One region of the Streptomyces sp. NPDC033178 genome, then DNA from elsewhere that is predicted to be linked to it. Evidence: riboswitches for the same ligand, from Rfam matches in the RefSeq annotation. Region 1 holds a riboswitch; the other holds the start of a gene.
The links. Region 1 has a riboswitch for ZMP and ZTP ahead of ACZ5VQ_RS46025 (bifunctional 5,10-methylenetetrahydrofolate dehydrogenase/5,10-methenyltetrahydrofolate cyclohydrolase). Riboswitches for the same ligand answer to the same signal wherever they lie in the genome.
Positions count from the first base shown of each region.

Region 2: another riboswitch for ZMP and ZTP. It lies ahead of ACZ5VQ_RS04325 (glycine hydroxymethyltransferase); the one in region 1 lies ahead of ACZ5VQ_RS46025 (bifunctional 5,10-methylenetetrahydrofolate dehydrogenase/5,10-methenyltetrahydrofolate cyclohydrolase).

Region 1 is NZ_JBVIPT010000031.1:872-4,410, reverse strand. Features, by position in the region: gene ACZ5VQ_RS46040 (nuclear transport factor 2 family protein) at 1-73, shown strand, start outside; gene ACZ5VQ_RS46035 (MarR family winged helix-turn-helix transcriptional regulator) at 95-628, opposite strand; gene ACZ5VQ_RS46030 (hypothetical protein) at 706-1,563, shown strand; ZMP/ZTP riboswitch at 1,579-1,665, shown strand; gene ACZ5VQ_RS46025 (bifunctional 5,10-methylenetetrahydrofolate dehydrogenase/5,10-methenyltetrahydrofolate cyclohydrolase) at 1,686-2,534, shown strand; gene ACZ5VQ_RS46020 (CU044_5270 family protein) at 2,535-3,539, opposite strand, start outside.
Region 2 is NZ_JBVIPT010000002.1:83,361-86,899, reverse strand. Features, by position in the region: gene ACZ5VQ_RS04330 (hypothetical protein) at 1-256, shown strand, start outside; gene ACZ5VQ_RS04325 (glycine hydroxymethyltransferase) at 592-2,037, opposite strand; ZMP/ZTP riboswitch at 2,069-2,156, opposite strand; gene rocD (ornithine--oxo-acid transaminase) at 2,330-3,535, shown strand.

The DNA of each region.
Region 1 (3,539 bases):
GATGATGTCGCTGCGCGACGGCAAGATCGTCGACCAGACATTGCTGCAGGCATGGGACGACGAAGAGCAGTAAGGGGTACGCCGAGGGTCCGGGTCACGACCCGTCTGACCTGGACCTTCTCGGCTCGGACGCGTCCGGGGCGGCCTCTGCGGCCTCGACCAGCTTCCGGAGCAGGTCGGCGAGTGTCCGCTTCTCTCCTTCTGTCAGCACTGAGAGCAGCGCGTTCTCGCCATGTTCTTCGGAGGCCGCGTGCCGCTCGAACGCGTCGTATCCCGCCGGGGTGAGCCGTACGTGGACCCGGCGGCGGTCGGCCGCGTCGTGCGTACGCGTGATCAGGCCGGCGTCCTCCAGCGGGCCGAGCCGTGCCGACAGCGCGCCCCGGGTCAGACCGAGCAGCTCGGCGAGCCGTGACGGGCTCGTCTCGTAGGGCGGGCCGAGCCTGCGCAGGGTGAGCAGCACCTTGAACTGCCAGTGCCTGAGCCCGTCGGAGTCCAGGGTGTCCCGGCGGGCCTGCGCCGCGTGCCGTGCCAGGATCGCGAGCCGCGCGAAGATCGCCTCCTTGACCGGGTCCATCCAGCCGAGCTCCTTCGACCAGAGCGCGACGTGCCGGTCGACCGAATCGCCCACCGATCCCCTCCTGACGTCCAGACGGCTGCCCGATAGTTTTCTTGTGGATAGTTTTTCTGATTACTACCTTCCTCGCCATGACAAAAAAGACGAGCACGGCCCACGCCGTCCTCCCGGTGGACGTCGTCGTCGCGGCGGCGCGTGAACTGGCCCGGGCCGGACGGTGGCCGAGCGCCCTGGATCTCCTCGACGGGGCCGTCACGGCCGATCCGCACAACCGAGCGGCCATCGCTCTCGCCGGGGCGGAGGTCGCTCTTGAGCACGACTGGTTCGGCGGTACGGAGACAGTGACCACGCGGATCGCCGCCGCGGACAAGGCATCAGCCGAACTGACCGAACCGGTCGGCCTCTGGGACCTGGACTTCGTACGGCTGCGGCACACGTATTTCCGGCTGCTCCGCGGTGACGGTACGTTCCGGTTCGGGCCGGCGGGCAAGGATCCCGGCGAGCTGGCGGAGCTGCGGAGGTGTGCGCAGGAGTTGTGCGAGCGGGCGGCCGACGACGTGCGCCGGGGCTGGGCGCGGATGTACCTCGGACTGATCGTCGACAACCTCTTCGCCGAGCGGGACACGGCCCCCGCGCACTACGAACTCGCCCTGAGCGCCGGGGAGTCGGGCGACGACCTGCTCGCCCGCGAGGCACTGCGGCATCTCGGCGACCACGACCACGACGACCTGGACCACGCGCGGGCACGGGAGCGCTGGACCCGGGCGACCGCTCTCGGTGCACGAGCGGGGAACGTCCCCGGCACCCTCTCCCAGCAGCTGCTCCTGGCCGTGCTGGCCCGCGACCGCGGCGACGAGGCGGGAGCCGCGGCCCTCGCGACCGAGGTGGCGCGCTGGGCGGGGGCGATCGGGGCCGTGCGTATCGAGGCACAGGCGACGGGGTTCCTGGCAGGCGTGGACCCGACGGCCGGGCCCGAGGACGAGTCCTGAACCTCGGCTAGTGTGGTCGTAGGCCGTGACTGGCGCTGAGGTGGAGTACCACCGGGGAGCGGCCCGACGCACACGTCTTCGCCGCGCGCCTGGGCATCTTCTACGACGCTCAGGAGTCGCTCATGTCCCAGGCCCGGCTGATGGACGGCACCGGTCTCGCCCGGCGGATCGTCGAGGAGACGACCAAGCGCGCGGCCGACCTCACCGAACGCACGGGGGTGGCACCCTGTCTGGCCACCGTGCTCGTGGGTGAGGACCCCGCCTCCGTCACGTACGTACGCATGAAGCAGAACCGTTCCCGCAAGGCGGGTATCGAGTCGCGGCACGTGGCTCTGCCCGCCAGGACGACGACGGCCGAACTGGTCGGCACGCTCACCGCGCTGTCCGCCGACCCCGCCGTGCACGGCATCCTGTTGCAGCACCCGATGGGTCACCACATCGACGAGCGCGCGGCGTTCGAGGCGATCGCCCCGGAGAAGGACGTCGACGGGGTCACCCTGGCGTCCTTCTCCGCGATGAGCTTCGGGCTGCCGGGCTTCGCGTCGTGCACGCCCGGCGGGATCATGCGGCTCCTGGACGAGTACGACGTCGATCCGGCCGGTAAGCGGGCGGTCGTGGTGGGCCGAAGCGCCATCCTCGGCAAGCCGGTGGGGATGCTGCTGCTCGGCCGCGACGCCACGGTGACGTACTGCCACTCGCGTACGGCCGACCTGTCGTCGGTCGTGCGGGAGGCGGACATCGTGGTGGCCGCGGTGGGGCGGCCCCGGCTGATCCGCGGCGAGGACATCAAGCCGGGGGCGGTCGTCGTCGACGCCGGTTACAACCCCGGCAACATCGGCGACGTCGACTTCGACAGCGCACGGGAGCGGGCCTCGCTGATCACTCCCGTACCGGGCGGCGTCGGTCCGATGACGATCGCCACGCTGCTGGCCCAGACCGTCGAGGCGGCCACGCGGCAGACCGGCACCTGATCACCGCATCCACGCGCTGTAGTCCACGACGTCACCCGCCCTGAGTCCGTACTCGGGATCGGCAACCGAGGCGGTGCTCTCCAGGCCGAGGACAGCACCGGTGGCCGGATCCATGATCAGCATCCGGTGGTAGCCGGTGCCGTCGTACACGTATGCCTGACCGCGCCTGCCCAGCCGATCGGTCACCTGGCCGACGGGCCGCAGTCCGTCGGCGTCCGCGAGGAGCCGGGCGAGCGCCGCGTCCTCACGGGTGCCGAGGGTCCAGGTGTCGAGCAACCGCCCTGTGACGTCGAGCAGTTCGGGCGTGGTCAGCGGGGTGTCGGTGTGCTGCGCGTCCTGCAGATAGGCGCGCAGCCGCTCGGCGTCGTGCGGGGGCGGCGACTCGGGCGGGGCGTCGCTCCAGCTCGGCGGGAAGGTCTGCTCGCTGATGACGTGTCCGTCGTCGACGAGGCGCGAATCGCCGTCCGCTTCCGACAAGACCGGCCGGCCCGGGTGACGCGGGTCGGTCGCGACGACCAGTTCCGTGTGGCTGTCGTCCGCGTTCCACCGCACGATGCGCTCCACGGGGAGCGTGATCGGAGGCTTGTCCTCCGACATGCCCATGCTCCACGACTGCACGTGCGTGCCCTTGCGCAGACCGGCCGGACCGTCCGCCGCGGCCGCGTCGGCCCGCTCGGCCAGCCGGTCCAGCGGTACGGGGGTGGAGTCGGCCCGGACGACCAGCGGACGCGGCGCGGCCACGGCGGGGGTGGTGCTCGGTCCCGCGAGGAGAAGGGCGAGGGAGGTCACGGCGACGGCCGCCGTCGTCGCGAGGGCCCAGGCGAGACGCGTACGGCGGGGGCGGGGGCCACGCAGCAGTCGGCCGAGGCTGCCCCGGCCGGGCAGGAAGCGGCCCGGCTTCGGGCGTTCGTCGTCCGCCGGACCCACGAGCTGGTTGAGGCGGCACTCGGCCTCGTGGCCAAGGGGTCCGTCGCCGAAGCGGGGGTCGCCGGACGGCACCGGGTT
Region 2 (3,539 bases), on a different contig from region 1:
GGCGCCTTGGGAGTCGACGGAGGACGCCGCCGCGCCCGCACCCGCCCCCGAGCCCACGGAGCGGTCCGGCACGGCTGCGGCCGCCGCGGCGGGCAACGACGACACCGACTGGTGGTGGGCGATACCTGGGCTGGCGACCGGGGCTGTGCTGGCCCTGGGGCTGCGGCCGTTCGCCGGGCGGCTGCCGGGAGTACGGCAGTTGGGCCGTCGACGGGTTCGGGAAGCGGGTCCTCGACAGGAGCTGAGGGATGTCTGAGATGGGCGTAGGAGTTGTTCGGTCCGGGCGCGTGACGGGCGGCGGTGCGGCCGATCCCGCGGGCGACCCGGGGTGGTCGACAGCCGGGCCCGCGGCAAGCCCGGCGTTCGGCTCCGGCGGCACCCTGCTGATACGCCGCGCGGCGGCCGGGCGTGAGCCTGGGCCGCCGCGGGAGTAACGACAGGAGTTGATCGACTTGTGAGCCGGCTTGTGAGTCGGCCTACGAATCCGCTGGTTCGGCCGGTGGGGCGGCTCCGGCCGAGACCGGGTGTCGGTTCTCGGTCGCGGCGCCCGCGCCCTCGTCCGCAGTCTCGGCCGAGGCCTCGGTCGCGGTGTCAGCCGAGGTCGATCTCCGGGTAGAGCGGGAAGCCGGCCAGGAGGTCGGTCGCCCGGTGGGAGATCTCGTCGGCGATCTTCGGGTCCAGGACGTGCTGGGCCTTGGAAGGGGCGCCCTTGGCGGTGGTGCCGGGCTCCGTGGTGGCGAGGACGCGGTCGATGAGGCCGGCGATCTCGTCCATCTCGGTGGCGCCGAGGCCACGGGTGGTGAGCGCCGGGGTGCCGATGCGGATGCCGGAGGTGTACCAGGCGCCGTTGGGGTCGGCGGGGATGGCGTTGCGGTTGGTGACGATGCCCGAGTCGAGCAGGGCGGTCTCGGCCTGGCGGCCGGTGAGGCCGTAGGAGGAGGCGACGTCGATGAGGTTGAGGTGGTTGTCCGTGCCGCCGGTGACCAGCGTGGCGCCGCGTCGCATCAGGCCCTCGGCGAGAGCGCGGGCGTTGTCGACGACGGCCTGGGCGTAGTCGCGGAACTCGGGGCGGCGGGCCTCGGCGAGTGCGACCGCCTTGGCGGCCATGACGTGCGGGAGGGGGCCACCGAGGACCATCGGGCAGCCGCGGTCGACCTGGTCGGTGAGGGAGGAGTCGCACAGGACCATGCCGCCGCGCGGGCCGCGCAGCGACTTGTGGGTGGTCGTGGTGACGATCTGGGCGTGCGGGACCGGGTCGAAGTCACCGGTGAGGACCTTGCCGGCGACGAGGCCGGCGAAGTGCGCCATGTCGACCATGAGGGTCGCGCCGACCTCGTCGGCGATCTCCCGCATGATCCGGAAGTTCACGAGACGGGGGTAGGCGGAGTAGCCGGCGACGATGATCAGGGGCTTGAACTCACGGGCGGAGGTGCGCAGGGCCTCGTAGTCGATGAGGCCGGTGGCGGGGTCGGTGCCGTAGGAGCGCTGGTCGAACATCTTGCCGGAGATGTTCGGGCGGAAGCCGTGGGTGAGGTGGCCGCCGGCGTCCAGGGACATGCCGAGCATGCGCTGGTTGCCGAAGGCCTGGCGCAGTTCGGCCCAGTCAGCATCGGAGAGGTCGTTGACGTTGCGGACGCCGGCCTTCTGAAGGGCGGGGGCTTCGACGCGGGCGGCGAGGACGGCCCAGAAGGCGACGAGGTTGGCGTCGATGCCGGAGTGCGGCTGGGCGTAGGCGTGCTCGGCGCCGAAGAGCTCGCGGGCGTGCTCGGCGGCGAGGGCCTCGACGGTGTCCACGTTGCGGCAGCCGGCGTAGAAGCGGCGGCCGACGGTGCCTTCGGCGTACTTGTCGCTGAACCAGTTGCCCATCGCGAGGAGGGTGGCCGGGGAGGCGTAGTTCTCGGAGGCGATCAGCTTGAGCATCTCGCGCTGGTCGGCGACTTCCTGCCCGATGGCGTCGGCGACGCGGGGCTCGACGGCGCGGATCACTTCGAGGGCGCTGCGGAAGGCGGTGGATTCGTTGGAGAGGGGCTCTGGCATGACGGCCTCCGGACGTGGCGTTCGGCGTTCACGGTTCGGCCCAGGCGCACGGCACACAGTTTCTTGGGCCGCTCCCCGATGGTCGTTCCCATCCCAGCGCGCCAGTCACGGCCCGTGGATCAGCGTACCGGGCGCGCCGGACCGTCGGGGTCCGCCGTCCACCATGCGAGCGACGATAGGAAAGGGGCCATATGCAGTCGGACGGCCGGAAGGGAGCCGGGCCGGAGCTCTGGCACAGAAGCGGGAAAAGAAGCAGGTCACGAGCCCTCGTGTGGCCGGAAACGGAGACCCCGTGAGCACCACCGAAGAACTGATCGCCTCGGCCGAAGCCCACAGCGCGCCCACCTACCACCCGCTGCCGGTCGTCGTGGCGACGGCGGACGGGGCCTGGATGACGGATGTCGAGGGGCGCCGCTATCTGGATCTGCTGGCCGGGTATTCGGCGCTGAATTTCGGTCACGGCAACACTCGGCTCATCGAGGCGGCGAAGGCACAGCTGGAGCGGGTGACGTTGACGTCGCGGGCGTTCCACCACGACCGGTTCGCCGAGTTCTGCACGCGGCTGGCCGAGTTGTGCGGCATGGAGATGGTGCTGCCGATGAACACGGGCGCGGAGGCGGTCGAGTCGGCCGTGAAAACCGCCCGAAAGTGGGGGTACCGGGTCAAGGGCGTGCCCGAGGGGAGGGCGAAGGTCGTCGTGGCGGGCAACAACTTCCACGGGCGTACGACGACGATCATCAGCTTCTCCACGGATACCGAGGCGCGGGCGGACTTCGGTCCGTACACGCCGGGCTTCGAGATCGTGCCGTACGGGGATCTCACGGCGATGCGCGCGGCGGTCACGGAGAACACCGTGGCCGTGCTGCTGGAGCCCATCCAGGGCGAGGCGGGCGTGCTGGTGCCGCCGGCCGGTTACCTCGCGGGCGTACGGGAGCTGACGCGCGAGCGGAACGTGCTGTTCGTGGCGGACGAGATCCAGTCGGGTCTCGGGCGGACGGGGCGGACCTTCGCGTGTGAGCACGAGGGGGTCGTGCCGGACATGTATGTGCTGGGCAAGGCGCTCGGGGGCGGGGTGGTGCCGGTGTCGGCGGTGGTGTCGTCGAGCGAGGTGCTCGGGGTGTTCCGGCCGGGTGAGCACGGGTCGACGTTCGGCGGGAATCCGCTGGCCTGTGCGGTGGCGCTGGAGGTGATCGCGATGCTGCGGTCGGGCGAGTACCAGCGGCGGGCCACCGAGTTGGGCGAGCATCTGCACCGGGAGCTGGGGCAGTTGGCCGGCTCGGGCCGGATCACCCAGGTGCGGGGGCGCGGGCTCTGGGCGGGGATCGACATCGACCCGGCGTACGGCACGGGCCGGGAGATCTCCGAGAAGCTGATGGACCGGGGCGTGCTGGTCAAGGACACCCATGGGTCCACGGTCCGGATCGCGCCGCCACTGGTGATCAGTAAGGAGGACCTGGACTGGGGGCTCGCGCAGTTGCGGGGCGTGCTGGGTGTGTGACCGG